DNA from 4 places in the Nocardia heshunensis genome. Region 1 is predicted to be linked to each of the others. Evidence: riboswitches for the same ligand, from Rfam matches in the RefSeq annotation. Region 1 holds a riboswitch; each other region holds the start of a gene.
What was found. Region 1 has a riboswitch for S-adenosylmethionine ahead of ACYVN4_RS43065 (bifunctional o-acetylhomoserine/o-acetylserine sulfhydrylase). Riboswitches for the same ligand answer to the same signal wherever they lie in the genome.
Positions count from the first base shown of each region.

Region 2: another riboswitch for S-adenosylmethionine. It lies ahead of ACYVN4_RS27865 (ABC transporter substrate-binding protein); the one in region 1 lies ahead of ACYVN4_RS43065 (bifunctional o-acetylhomoserine/o-acetylserine sulfhydrylase).
Region 3: another riboswitch for S-adenosylmethionine. It lies ahead of ACYVN4_RS13100 (rhodanese-like domain-containing protein); the one in region 1 lies ahead of ACYVN4_RS43065 (bifunctional o-acetylhomoserine/o-acetylserine sulfhydrylase).
Region 4: another riboswitch for S-adenosylmethionine. It lies ahead of ACYVN4_RS34540 (AfsA-related hotdog domain-containing protein); the one in region 1 lies ahead of ACYVN4_RS43065 (bifunctional o-acetylhomoserine/o-acetylserine sulfhydrylase).

Region 1 covers NZ_BAAGTC010000029.1:134,576-138,013, reverse strand. The annotation lists gene ACYVN4_RS43075 (MFS transporter) at 1-693, opposite strand, end outside; gene ACYVN4_RS43070 (TetR/AcrR family transcriptional regulator) at 833-1,549, shown strand; SAM riboswitch class IV at 1,561-1,673, shown strand; gene ACYVN4_RS43065 (bifunctional o-acetylhomoserine/o-acetylserine sulfhydrylase) at 1,771-3,120, shown strand; gene metX (homoserine O-acetyltransferase MetX) at 3,117-3,438, shown strand, end outside.
Region 2 covers NZ_BAAGTC010000008.1:349,810-353,247, reverse strand. The annotation lists gene ACYVN4_RS27880 (GNAT family N-acetyltransferase) at 1-248, opposite strand, end outside; gene ACYVN4_RS27875 (HAD family hydrolase) at 421-1,059, shown strand; gene ACYVN4_RS27870 (SLOG cluster 4 domain-containing protein) at 1,157-1,633, opposite strand; SAM riboswitch class IV at 1,748-1,930, shown strand; gene ACYVN4_RS27865 (ABC transporter substrate-binding protein) at 2,000-3,157, shown strand; gene ACYVN4_RS27860 (ABC transporter permease) at 3,158-3,438, shown strand, end outside.
Region 3 covers NZ_BAAGTC010000004.1:94,851-98,288, reverse strand. The annotation lists gene ACYVN4_RS13115 (amidohydrolase family protein) at 1-121, opposite strand, end outside; gene ACYVN4_RS13110 (FAD-dependent oxidoreductase) at 250-1,656, opposite strand; gene ACYVN4_RS13105 (Rv0361 family membrane protein) at 1,878-2,321, shown strand; SAM riboswitch class IV at 2,384-2,499, shown strand; gene ACYVN4_RS13100 (rhodanese-like domain-containing protein) at 2,514-2,936, shown strand; gene ACYVN4_RS13095 (O-succinylhomoserine sulfhydrylase) at 2,933-3,438, shown strand, end outside.
Region 4 covers NZ_BAAGTC010000009.1:1,366,333-1,369,770, forward strand. The annotation lists gene ACYVN4_RS34535 (MFS transporter) at 1-775, shown strand, start outside; SAM riboswitch class IV at 846-957, shown strand; gene ACYVN4_RS34540 (AfsA-related hotdog domain-containing protein) at 972-1,757, shown strand; gene ACYVN4_RS34545 (HAD family hydrolase) at 1,754-2,494, shown strand; gene ACYVN4_RS34550 (hypothetical protein) at 2,488-3,330, shown strand; gene ACYVN4_RS34555 (DoxX family protein) at 3,352-3,438, opposite strand, start outside.

The DNA of each region.
Region 1 (3,438 bases):
GAAGCCGTAGACGATGGAGATCAGACCCAGGGTGACGGTGACCGCGCCGGGCAGGTCGTAGCCGCCGGTGCGGGGTGCGGGCACATCCTTGATCACGAAGATGAACGCGCCGACCAGGGCCAGCAGCGCGACCGGGGTGTTCACCAGCAGTGACCAGCGCCAGTCCGCGTACTCGACCAGCGCGCCACCGGCGATCAGGCCGAGCGCCGCACCGGCACCGGACACCGCGGCAAACACGCCGAAGGCGCGAGCGCGTTCCTTGGCCTCGGTGAAGGTCACCGACACCAGCGACAGGGCCGCGGGAGCCAGCAGTGCGCCGAACGCGCCCTGCAACGCACGGCCCGCGAACAGTTCGGCCGAGTTCTGCGCGAGACCGGCTACCGCGGAGGCGGCGGCGAAGCCGACCAGGCCGATCATCAGGATCCGGCGGCGGCCGAGGTAGTCGGCGAGGCGGCCGCCGAGCAGCAGCAGACCACCGAAAATCAGAGTGTAAGCGGTGAAGATCCACTGCTTGTCGCCGTCGCTGATGTGCAGATCCTGCTGCGCGAACGGCATGGCGATGGTGACGATCGTGGCGTCCAGAACCACCATGAGCTGTGCCATGGCGATCACCGCCAGCGCCCACCAGCGCCTGGAATCTTTTGCGGGACTTGCTATTTCGTCGGACTCGAGAGCATCCGTGGCTACGGTCATGAGCCTCTCCTCTAGGGGGTGCGAAGGCAGCTGTCACCATAGTGGCCCCCACCGACAATTGGCGTCAAGGGAAAAATGTCGCAGTGCGACAGTTGTCATATCGGGACAAGAAGAGCCCGGAATCCACTAACATGGGGTCATGTCGGAGTTGTCGAGCCACATCGGTGTGGTCATGCGCCATCGCCCCGGCCTGCGCGAACGCAAGAAGCAGCAGACCCGGGATCGGATCATCGACGTTGCCCTGCGCCTGTGCGACGAACAGGGCTTCGATGCCACCACCGTCGAACAGATCGCGGACGCGGCCGATGTCTCACCGCGCACCGTGAACCGGTACTTCGACAGCAAAGAGGCGATCGTCATCGCCCCCATCGAAGGCTTCGGTTACGCCCTCGCCGACGCGCTGCGCGTGCAGCCCGTCACCGGCGACGAGATGCAGGCGCTGCTCGATGCTTTCCTGGCGGTCGTGGACCAGATCATCGAATCCGATGCGCCGGTGCCCTTCCGGTGGTTCCAGCAAATGCAGCGCATCACGCGCGACAGCGTCGCCGTGCGCGCGCTCAGCATGGAATCGGCCGACACCAAGACCCGTGCCATGACCGAAGTCCTCGCCCAGCGCCTCGGGCTGCCCGAGGAGCACCTCACCGTGCGGCTCATCGCCGGCACCTGGCACAGCATCGTCCGGGTGGGCATGGAGTGCGAATTCGAGGCCGAATCCGACTTCGCGGGCTGCACAGCCCCCGCCACGGCCCGCCTGCTCGCCGACAATGTGCTGGCCGCCTTCCACGAATTCCGGCGTGTCTGTTGCGGATCCACTGTGGCGAGCCCCACTTCCGAGACTGCCGCCTCCGCCCGCTAGAATCTCGCAAAGGTCCAGAGCATCAGCGTTAAGGCCCCGGCTTGCTGATCGGCAACCCTCCAGCTGCGGTGGGGTGCTTCCGGGTGCAGACCGGGCGTTCGAAGGCCGAACGCAAGCGCAATCAGGAGGTCTACCGAAATGTGTTGTTGTCGAAGCCCATTCGCTTCTAGATAACGTCAAACTTCCCGCCATTCGGCGACCTTGTTTTTGGAGCAGAACACATGAGTGACTCGACCGCGCCCGCGGCCGTCGTGGCTGACGGCACCCTGGATCCGGCCAACTGGTCCTTCGAGACCAAGCAGATTCACGCCGGACAGAGCCCCGATCCGGCCACCGGAGCCCGCGCACTGCCCATCTACCAGACCACTTCCTACGCCTTCCGCGACACCGATCACGCCGCCGCGCTGTTCGGTCTCGCCGAGCCGGGCAACATCTACACCCGCATCATGAACCCCACCCAGGACGCGGTGGAGCAGCGAGTCGCCGCCCTCGAGGGTGGCGTGGCGGCCTTGCTGCTGGCCTCCGGGCAGGCTGCGGAGACCTACGCAATCCTGAATCTGGCCGAGGCGGGCGACCACATCGTGGCCAGCCCGCACCTCTACGGCGGCACCTACAACCTGCTGCACTACTCGCTGCCCAAGCTGGGCATCGAGGTCAGCTTCGTCACCGATCCCGACGATCTGGACCAGTGGCGCGCGGCCGTTCGCCCGAACACCAAGGCGTTCTACGGTGAGACCGTTGCCAATCCGAGCAGCTCGGTCTTCGACATTCCGGGTATCGCCGAGGTCGCGCACGCCGCGGGCGTGCCGCTCATCGTGGACAACACCGTCGCCACGCCGTACCTGATCCAGCCGCTGCAGCTGGGCGCGGACATCGTCGTGCACTCGGCCACCAAGTACCTGGGTGGGCACGGTTCCGCGGTCGCGGGTGTGATCGTCGACGGCGGCACCTTCGACTGGACGGTGCAGAACGAGACGGGCGAGTCCCGTTTCCCCGGCTTCACCACCCCCGACCCGAGCTACAACGGCGTGGTGTTCGCCGATCTGGGCGCGCCCGCGTTCGCGCTCAAGGCGCGCGTGCAGTTGCTGCGTGATCTGGGCGCGGCGGTTTCGCCGTTCAATGCCTTCCTCATCGCGCAGGGCATCGAGACGCTGAGCCTTCGTGTGGAGCGGCACGTGACCAATGCGCAGGCGGTCGCGGAGTTCCTCGAGGCCCAGTCCAGCGTCGAGAAGGTGTACTACGCAGGGCTTCCCAGCTCGCCGTGGCATGAGCGTGGCAAACAGCTGGCACCCAAGGGTGTGGGCGCCATCGTGTCCTTCGAGCTGGCCGGCGGCATCGACGCCGGCAAGAAGTTCGTGGAGGCGCTGGTGCTGCACAGCCATGTCGCTAACATCGGGGATGTGCGCTCGCTCGTCATCCACCCGGCTTCCACCACGCATTCCCAGCTGACGCCCGCCGAACAGCTGGCGTCCGGCGTCACGCCTGGTCTGGTGCGGTTGGCCGTGGGTATCGAGGGCATCGACGACATCCTGGCGGATCTGCGGGCCGGACTGACGGCGGCGGCAAGTTGACCGTGAACATCGAATCGAGCACCTCCCGTCCGGCGGCGGAGCTTTTGCTCCCGCCGCCGGACGGGACGCTCGGAACCATCGCCATCGGGGATGTGGAGCTGGAGAACGGCGCCGTCATCCCCGATGTGACGCTGGCCGTGCAGCGGTGGGGCGAACTCTCGGCGAACGCGGACAACGTGGTGCTCATCGAGCACGCGCTGACCGGCGACTCGCACGTGGTGGGCCCCGCCGATGTGCACCACAGCCAGCCCGGCTGGTGGGACGGCATCATCGGGCCCGGTGCCGCGGTGGACACCCGCGAATGGTGTGTCATCGCCA
Region 2 (3,438 bases), on a different contig from region 1:
CGCTCGATCTGCTCGAGCTCGGCCACCGTCGGGACCCCGTCGAAGCCGAGCCCGGCCACCTTGTTCAACGGCGACCCGTCCTCCGCGAACGAGGCCACCCCGCCCGCGACCGGAATCACGAACCCGGTCTCGCCGCCGAGCCGCGTCGCCGCGGCCCGAGCGCCCTTGCTGATCAGCTCTGCTTCGACCCGTTCGATGCGCGCCGCCAGCTCGGTCCCGCAGAAAAACGTCCCCTGGTCACCAGCCATGTCCGCCAGCCTAATTCGCGCCACCGCACGCCCGCCTCCAATTTTCGGCGCGGCCGCCGCTGAAATTCCTGGAGCCATTCGGGCCGGGGCGGGGTGGCGAGCTCGCAGGCGCGGGCGGATGCGCCGGGGCGGTGATGCCGGGCAGGGAATCGGCGGGCCGTAGGGTCGGGGCGTGGCTTTTGATCGTGCGACCGGACCGGCGGGCGGCCTCGTGGTGGGGTTCGACCTGGATATGACGCTGATCGATTCGCGGCCGGGGATTGCCGCGGTGTGGGATGCGGTGGCCGCGAAGACCGGGGTGCCGATCGACTCCGAGTTGGTGGTGTCGCGGCTCGGGCCGCCGTTGGCGGACGAGGCGGCGCAGTGGTTTCCCGAGCACGAGGTGCCGGGGATCGTGGCCATGTACCGGGAGTTCTACCCGGACCTGGCGGTGCAACCCTCGGAGAACCTGCCCGGTGTCGTCGACGCTCTCGCGGCCGTGCACCAGGCGGGCGGGCGGGTGCTGGTGATCACGGCCAAGAACGGACCGCACGCGCAGCTGCATCTGGATCACCTCGGCCTCGAGGTGGATGAGCTGGTCGGTGGGGCGTGGGCGGAGGAGAAGGGGGAGGTGCTGCGCGAGCGCGGTGCCCAGATCTATGTGGGGGACCACCTCGGGGACGTGCGCGCGGCCAAGGTGGCCGACGCCGTCTCGGTGGCCGTGACCACCGGCCCCTATGCGGCCGAAGAGCTGTCGGCGGCCGGGGCCGATGTGGTGCTTGATGACCTCACCGAGTTCCCGGCGTGGCTGGCCGGCCACCTGGGTGGATAGAACCCGCGTCATCCCGGCGTGTATTTGGCCGGGATCCACACTGGCGGCGTTGGATTCCGGCCAGAAGCGCGCCGGAATGACGAGGCGGAGGCGACGGCTACAGCGGGGGCGCGAGGGCGAGGGTGACCGCGTGGGCGGGGTCTAGGGCAGGGAGGGCGGCGTCGACGGGTTTGCCTTCGGCGTCGTGGATTCGCCAACCATGTAGGGAGACGACGCGGGTGCCGCGGTGGTTGGCGAGGGCCAGTTCGGAGAGGGTGCCCCAGGATCCGCCGATGACGATGACCGCGTCGGCGGAGGAGATCAGGATGGCGTTTCGGGCTTCGCCCATGTTCGTGTAGAGGACGGCCGAGAGGCCCTCGCAGGCGGCGGCGCGGTCGGTGTCGGGGCGGATGCCGATGACGAGTCCGCCTGCGCGGGAAGCGCCTTCGGTGACGGCGGCCATGACGCCGGTGCCGCCGCCGCACAGGACGGTCGCGCCCGCGGTGGCGAGAAGATGGCCTACTTCGCAGGCGGCGGTGGCCTCGCGATCGGTGCAGTCACGGGGGCCGCAGACGGCTATTTGCAATGGTGGCAAGGGTTTTCCTCTCGTCGGTGGTCGGCGGTAGCCGCGTGGGTCGGCGGCGTTGTTGGCATCAGGCTGATTCGAATCCTGTCGTCTTCCCGGTTGCCGCGGCTACCTTTTGCCCACGGTCACGAGTATCAGCATGTTCGAGCCCCGGCTCGCTGATCGGCAACCCTCGCTTGGCGGTGGGCGGTACCTCCGCCTTCGCTCCGGCCGTGCGCGTCTGAGGACGGCTCCGCCGGCAGCGCATCTGGGGGTGCCCCGGGTGACGACCAGGCGGTGCCGTCGCGGGCATCGCAAGCGCTAACAGGCCGCGGTGGCAGTCGCGGTCGTGTCCCCATGCCCGGTTGGCGAGCCGGTGCGAAGTAGAGGTTTGCGATGAGCAGGTATTGGTCCCGTGGTTTCGGCCGGGTGGCGGTGGGAGTCGCCGCGGCGGCTCTGGTGGCGGGACTGGCCTCGGCCTGCTCCAACGACTCGTCCGGAAGCAGTTCCGACACCGTGTATTTCGGCGTTTCGGGGCCGAAGACGGGTGGTTCGGCCGAGTACGGGCGGCTCTGGCAGCAGGGGTTCGACCTGGCGCTTGACGAGATCAATGCCAATGGCGGGATCAACGGCAAGAAGGTCGCGCTGAAATGGGAGGACTCGCAGTCGGATCCGAAGCAGACGGTGCCGATCGCGACCAAGTTCGTGGGCGATCAATCGATCATCGCCGAGCTGGGTGACTTCTCCTCGCCCGCCTCCATCGCCGCGTCGCCGGTGTACAACCGCGGCAAGCTGGTGCAGTACGGCTTCACCAACTCGTCGGTGGATTTCACCAAGGGCGGCGACTATTCGTGGAGCCCGTCCATCACCCTGGATGTCTTCCAGGAGCGCAATGCCGAATGGGTGAAGTCGAAGGCCAAGAAGGTGTCGGTGGTCTACCTCGAAACCGATTGGGGCAAGCAGGCTTTCCAGTTCTTCCAGCAGTTCGCCAAGGAGAAGGGCATCGAGATCGCCTACTCCTCCTCGATTCTGCCGGACTCGCAGGACTTCCGGCCGGTGCTGATCAAGGGCCGCGACGCCAACCCGGACGCGTTCGTGCACCTGGGCTACGGCCCGGATGGCGCGCTGGTGGCCAAGCAGCTGCGTGATGTCGGGTTCAACGGCCAGTTCTTCGGCGGCCAGAACACGCCGCAGTTCATCGATCTGGCGGGTAAGGCGGCCGAGGGCGACATCGTGAACGGTGTGTTCAGTCCGTCGGATCCGAGCCCGAAGATCCAGGCGTTCGTCACCAAGTTCAAGGCCAAGTTCAATACCGATCCGGGCGACTTCAACGTCTACGCCTATGACGCGCTGAACGTGCTGGTGAAGGCCGCCAAGACCGGTGGCGCGACCCGTGAGGGCGTGCTGAAGGGGCTGCGCGAGGTGAAGGACTTCGACGGAATCGGCCTGGGCACCTTCGCCTTCGATCAGCAGACGCGGCGGCCGAGCGGGGTGAAGCCGATCGAGCTGGTGCTGCAGAACGGCAAGTTCCTGCCGGTCGGAAGCAGTAAGTAGATGTTCGACACGCTTATCGCGGGTCTGGTCCACGGCAATGCGTACGCGCTCATTGCCGTGGGCATCACCCTGATCTTCGGGGTCAGCAATGTCATCAACTTCGCGCACGGCTCGATCTTCGCGTTCGGGTCGGTGCTGGGCTGGTGGTTGATCGCGCAGCACGGGCTGCCGTGGTGGGCGGCGCTGGTCGTGGTGGTGGCGGTGACGGGGCTGGTCGGGGTGGCCATCGATGTGCTGGCGGTGCGACCGCTGCGCCGCGCCCCGGCCATTGCCGCGCTGCT
Region 3 (3,438 bases), on a different contig from region 1:
CGATATCGAAGCGGGACATGCGCTTGCGATAGTCGGCGATGGTGTACGGGTCGGGCAGGTAGCCCTCGTTCTCGACCAGCGGGAACCGCGGATCGAAGATGTGGAGATGGGCATCGAACACGTGATCAGCATGCCTCAGAACGGTGACATGTGTGGACAACCTTGTCCGACAAGCGGATTCGCGCTGGTCAGGGCATCCTGTCCAGCGCTGATCCGGAAATCCCGACGGGTCGGGAAACCTTGTCGGGCTCAGAGCACCTTGTCGGGCTCGGAGGCGGCGAGCATCTCGTCGCGCTCGACGACCTTGACCCGCTCGCGGCCCTGCGGCTCGCCCAGCGCGCGCTCGTGCGCGTCGAGGCGGTACCAGCCGGCCCAGGTGGTGAACGGAATGCCCTTGCCCTCGAGGAACTCGGTGACGGCCTCACGCTCCGGCCGCGGGGCCGGGACGAAGTTCGCGGCATCGTCGAGCAGGCAGGCGATGGTCTCGTTGGCGTCGCCCTTGGTGTGGCCGATGAGGCCGACCGGGCCGCGCTTGATCCAGCCGGTCACGTAGGTGGCGGGCGCATAGCGATCCGCGCCGTCCGCGTCCTCGTCGACCAGAACGCGGCCGGCCTCGTTGGGGACGGTTCCGGCCTGGTCGTCGAAGGGCAGGGCCGGGATGTTCTGCGACAGGTAGCCGACCGCGCGGTACACGGCCTGGATGTCCCAGTCCTTGAACTCGCCGGTGCCCTTGCAGTTTCCGGTGCCGTCGAGCTGGGTGCGCTCGGTGCGCAGGCCCACGACCTTGCCGTCCTCGCCCAGGATCTCCGAGGGGTTCTCGAAGAAGTGCAGGAACAGCTTGTGCGGGCGGTTGCCGACATCGCGAATGGCCCACTGCTCCAACGTGTTGCAGATCATGTCGACCTGCTTGGAGTGCCGGCGGGCGGCCTCGGAGCCCTCGTCGTAGTCGATGTCCTCGGGATCGACGATGACCTCGATGGTCGGCGAGTGGTCGAGTTCGCGCAGCTCGAGCGGGGTGAACTTGGCCTGCGCGGGACCACGACGGCCGAAGACGTGGACCTCGAGCGCCTTGTTGGCCAGTAGGCCCTCGTAGACGTTCGGCGGGATCTCGGTCGGCAGCAGCTCGTCACCGGTCTTGGCCAGCACGCGTGCCACATCCAGGGCGACATTGCCGACGCCGAGCACGGCGACCTTCTCCGCCTCCAGCGGCCAGGTGCGCGGCACGTCCGGGTGGCCGTCGTACCAGGACACGAAGTCCGCGGCGCCGAAGGAGCCGTCGAGCTCGATGCCCGGAACCTCCAGGGCGCGGTCGGCATTGGCGCCGGTGGAGAAGATGACCGCGTCGTAGAACTGACGCAGGTCCTCGAGGGTGATGTCGACGCCGTAGTCGATATTGCCCAGCAGGCGCACCTGGTCCTTGTCGAGGACCTTGTGCAGCGCGGTGATGATGCCCTTGATGCGCGGGTGGTCGGGTGCCACGCCGTAGCGGATCAGGCCGAAGGGCGCGGGCATGCGCTCGTACAGATCGATGCTGACCCCGTCGAACCCGGCGGGTGCGTCGGACTTCATCAAGGCATCGGCGGCATAGATACCGGCCGGTCCTGCGCCCACGATCGCAATGCGTAGCGGGCGGGTCGCTGCACTCTGTTCGGTCATTTTTCCGCGCACCCTTTGGGTCGAAACTAACTTGCCGTCAAAACTTAGCCGTCGTTCTTAGCTTAGGCTAAGTTGACGCCCTGGCTTCGGTGACCATCGTCGGCCCCCGACGCTGCAGCGTTGCTGCGTTGTCCTGCTATTCCCGCGCCTGGGGCGGAAATTCTGCTGATTCTATGCGATGGCTTTCCGGGTCCCTCGCACCGACCAGGCATGATCTACCCATGAGCGACGCCGAGGAGACAGCCGAGGAGACAGTCCAGTTCGATCAGAACGAGACGCGGAGCATGTGGCCGTTCCTGGTCGCGGCCGGTCTCATCGCGTTCGTGATCCTGGGCATCGTGATCGCCACGCTGGTGTCGCCGGTTGAGAAGAATGTCACAGATACCGATCGGCTCTCGGCGCCCGCGGGCAACTTCATCAAGTACCGCAGCGACAACGGCAAGTACGAACCGAGCTTGGCCTGCAAGGGATTCGACGAGAACACCTCGCCGCTCAAGATCGCCGTCGAGACCGGCGGCCCGATCAGCTTCGACGCGCTGAAGGATCCCGTCATCGACGGCGACAAGGCCACAGCGCAGGTCAGTTTCAGCGCCGGTGGCGCCCAGACCACCTCGACCTGGCACTTCACCAAAGAGAATTCTCGCTGGTTGGTCTGCAGTTCGTGACAAGGTCCGAAGTCCGGCGAAGCGTTTGACACGAGTGCCGGTTTTTCGGCACTCTCATCCCAGGTCATGAGTATCAGCGCCAAGCCCCGGCTCGCTGATCGGCAACCCTCCTCCGCGGTGGGGTGCTCCGGGTGACGACCTGGCCACGCACCGAGCAGCGGTGCGGCAAGTGCGGATTCACAGGAGGTACAGGTGAACTACGCGGGTGACATCACGCCGAAGCAAGCGTGGGAGTTGTTGCGCGACAATCCGGATGCGGTGCTGGTGGATGTCCGCACCGAGGCGGAATGGCGTTTCGTCGGGGTGCCCGACACCAATGGCATCGGCCGGCCGACCGCGCTGATCGAATGGGTGGACGCCACCGGCGCGCCCAACGCACGGTTCGTGGACCAGTTGCGGCAGGCGCTCGCCGCCCGCCCGCAGGATTCGGACGCACCGGTCCTGTTCATCTGCCGCTCGGGTCAGCGCTCCATCGGCGCGGCCACCGCGGCCACCACCGTCGGCATCTCCCCGTCCTTCAATGTGGTCGACGGGTTCGAGGGTGCGCTCGACGGTCAGGGTCATCGCGGCAGCACCGGCTGGCGCGCCGACGGACTTCCGTGGAGGCAGTCATGATCACCGGCGGTTCCTTCGACAAGCCGCTCCCCGAGGGCGTCGGCCCGGCCACGCAGGCCGTGCGCGGCGGCACCCGGCGTTCCGGCTTCGACGAGACCTCCGAGGCGCTGTTCCTCAATTCGGGTTTCGTCTACGAGAGCGCCGAGGCGGCCGAAGCCTCGTTCACCGGCGATATCCAGCACTTCGTCTACTCCCGCTACGGCAACCCGACGGTCGCCATGTTCGAGGAGCGGCTGCGCCTGATCGACGGCGCCGAAGCCTGTTTCGCGACCGCCTCGGGCATGTCCGCGGTGTTCACCGCGCTGGGTGCGCTGGTGGGCGCCGGTGACCGGCTGGTCGCGGCGCGCAGCCTGTTCGGCTCCTGCTTCGTGGTGGCCAACGAGATCCTGCCGCGCTGGGGCGTGGAGACCGTCTTCGTCGACGGCGAGGATCTGGACCAGTGGGAGCAGGCGCTGTCGGTGCCGACCACCGCGGTCTTCTTCGAGACCCCGTCGAACCCGAT
Region 4 (3,438 bases), on a different contig from region 1:
CCTCGGGGCCGGGGTGGTGGCACAGGTGCTGGCCCAGCTCATCGGCAACGCCCTGGGCTGGCATGCGATCTTCGTCGCGGGCGCAATCGCTTTCGCACTCTCGGCGGTGTTGTTGCGCGTCGTATTGCAGGCGCCGGTCGCGGTGCAGGACGCTGCGGCGGTAGACGGTTCCGGGTGGGTGGACACGATGCGTAGTGTGTTCGCGCCTTTCTGGATGCTGCTGCGGCAGACCCGGTTAGCTCTGCTGTATCTGAGCTGTCTGGCTATCCTGGGCTCGTTCGTGGGTATCTACACCGGGATCCAGCTCACTCCGCCCCACGGGGTGGGCTCCGGTAATGCCGCGCTACTGGCCCTGCGCGCCAGCGCGATTCCGGCCATGGTGGCGGTGCCGTTGCTGGCTGGACGGTTGGGGGTCATCGCTCCGGCGACCCGGTTGATCGCCGCTCTGGCGATCGCGGCGGGTGCGGCGGCGGTCACGGCGGTGCCGTGGGGTGGCGTGTGGGTTGCGGTGTGGCTGTTCGTATTCGTTGCGGCGATCGCGGTGGCGGCTCCGGCGGCGGTACAGGCGATCGCGGTGCATGCCGGTGCGGCACGGGGTACCGCCACCGCGTTGTACACCTTTGCGCTGTTCGTCGGTGCCGGCGCGGGGCCGCAGTTGGCCAATCTTGTTTCGCACCACGGTTATTCGGCCGTAGCACTGTCCATCGCGGTGCTGTCGGCCGTCGGTGCGGTGCTGGCCGTTGCAGCGACGCGTGCGGGTGCGGCGGTGGAGTGAAGGGCGGGTTTCAATCGGTGTGGTTGAAACCGTAGGGGAAAGATGTTGGGGCGCATAACTTTCCGATGACGGTCATGAGTTCCAGTGTTCAAGCCCCGGCTGGCTGGGCGGCAACCCTCCACGGCGGCGGGGTGCTCCGGGTGACGACCGGATGGCGGCGAGCGTCGCCATAAGCGTCTTGCTTCTCGGAGGGAAAATGTCTGTAGCCCAGCTCGATTCGGTGTCCGCGGTGGCGGAGGAGGTGGCCGTCGGCGAGGTGCTGCTGGTGGCCGACCGCTTCCGCGGCATCGCCGCGGACGACCGGGCCTTCACGGTGTCGGGGCTGGTGGCCGCACTGCGCGGCGGCCGGTGGCGGGCGTCGGAGCGGCCGCTGACCGTGCGGCTCGGCCAGGGGGTCACCCGCCACGATCTCGACTACGTCGAGCACGTGGCGCTGGTGCACGCCCCGGCCGGACTGCGGGTCAGTGGACCGGTCGACGAACCGGCTCCGCGCCACCAGGTGCACAAGTATCAGCACTCGAATGTGCTGCTGGCCAATCTGATTCGCGAGTCCGATACCGAGTTCCGGGCGGACCTGCGCATCCACGGCGACAACGAGTTGTTGCTCGACCATCAGACCGGCGAGCACGTGCAGGGCATCGTGATCGTGGAGGCGGTGCGGCAGCTGTTCCTCGGCGCGTTCGAACTCGAGTACGGTCGCCGCTGGCCCGAACAGCACTTCTACATCGTGTGGAACAGCATCGAATTGGAGTTCAAGTCCTTCCTGTTCCCGCTGCCCGCCACCCTGCACGCGGTGCTCACCCCGATCTCGGTCACCGACCCGGCCAAACTGGAGTTCGCGATCGAGGTGGATGTGCGCCAACTCGACCGCAGCGTCGCCACCACCCGCATCACCTACGCGGCCCTGCCCAACGAGCGCATCTCCCAAATCGAACGGCACAAGGCGGCCAAGGCGATCGCGGCCTACCTGGAAGTGGCATGACGGCGGGCGCGGCGTTCTTCGACGTCGACGAAACCCTCATCACCGTCAAGAGCATGTTCGCCTTCCAGCGCTTCTGGCTGGCCGAGAACGGCGACGACGGCAGCGAATACGCGCGGCTCAGCGACGAGATCAAACAGCGGGCCGCAGCCGGAACACCACGGGAGCAAGTCAACCGGCACTACTACCGGGCCTATCGCGGAGCGCGGGCCGACGCGCTGGCCGAGGCCGGGCGGCGCTGGTTCCACCAGTTCGCCGCGGGCGGCGGCGTCTACTACGCCGAAGCGGTGGAAACCCTGCGCGCGCACCGCAATTTAGGGCATGACACGGTGCTGCTGTCCGGCTCGTTCCCGGCGGCCATCGCACCGGTCGCGGCGGCGCTCGGCGCCGACCACGTCATCGCCACCACCCCGGTGGTCGACGAGCAGGGCGTGCTGACCGGTGAGGTGTGGCGGCCCATGATCGGCACCGCCAAGGCCGCCGCCGTCGCGGAGTATCTGCGCGAGCACGACATCACCCGCGAGCACAGCTACGGCTACGGCGATCACGCCAGCGATCTGCCGTTCCTGCAAGCCGTGGGGCATCCGGGTTTTCGCGGTGACGACGCGGTCCTCACCGCGCACGCCCGTCCAGACCGCGGTGACGGCTCCGGGTGGATCCATCTCGGCGATCGGGTCGGCGATACCGTCGACGATCCGGGTCGCCTTCTCTCCGAACAGGAAGCGCTGTCCGTATGGTGAGCAAGAGTTACGACCTGACCCCGACCACGCAGGGGCCGCTGTACCCGCCGAGCGAAGTGCTCGACGCCGACGGGAATTTTATCGTCGTCGGCTACCTCACCGTGCCGGGGCCGGACGGGACGGTCACCCGGCGGTGGGGGCGGGCCATCGTCGCCGCCGACACTGCCGTCCCGAAGTTCGGTGATCTGGCGGCGTACACGATCGTGCGGGAACTGCCCGACGAGCTGTCGGACGCCGACGCGGCGAGCGTGCTGCACACGCTGCCACTACCGTTGCCCGCCAACAACTATCCGATGGTGTTCGCGCCCGATCAGCGGCCGGACGCGGACACGGTGCGGCGGCCGAGCTACCCGTTCCACGAGACGCCGATTCCGGATATCCGTCCCGAGGACGGGCGCAAGCTCACCACGGCGGTGACGCTGGGGGACTGGTTGCAGGCGCGGGGAACGCTCGAGGTGACGGTCGACAACGAGGCTCGCCACGGTGAGTTCCGGTTCGAGTTCACGGGGCTGATCCCGGACTCGCTCTATACGGTGATGTCGCTGCGCGCCAAGGACTTGGACCGGGACGCACCGACCCGGCCCGGGCCGCTGGGTGTGCCGAATGTCTTCATCACCGATGCGGACGGGGCGGGGACCTACCGGGCCGTGCTGCCCAACCCGTTCCCGGATCCGGCGCTGCCGGGGGCGAATCGGATCATCAGCGTGGTGGTGCTGTGGCAGAGCTATCAGCAGAACTACGGCGGCGCGATAGGGCATTTCGGACTGGGCGGTGATATTCACGCCCAGCTCAAACTGCCCGATCCGGTATTCGACGAGTTCGTGACCCGGGACTGAGTACCGCCTCCGACCGGTCGATCACCGCGCGTCGCGGTACACCCTGCGCGCGGTGGTCACCATTGGAATCTGCAGCGGAAGCCGCAGCACGGCACCGATTTTCATGAT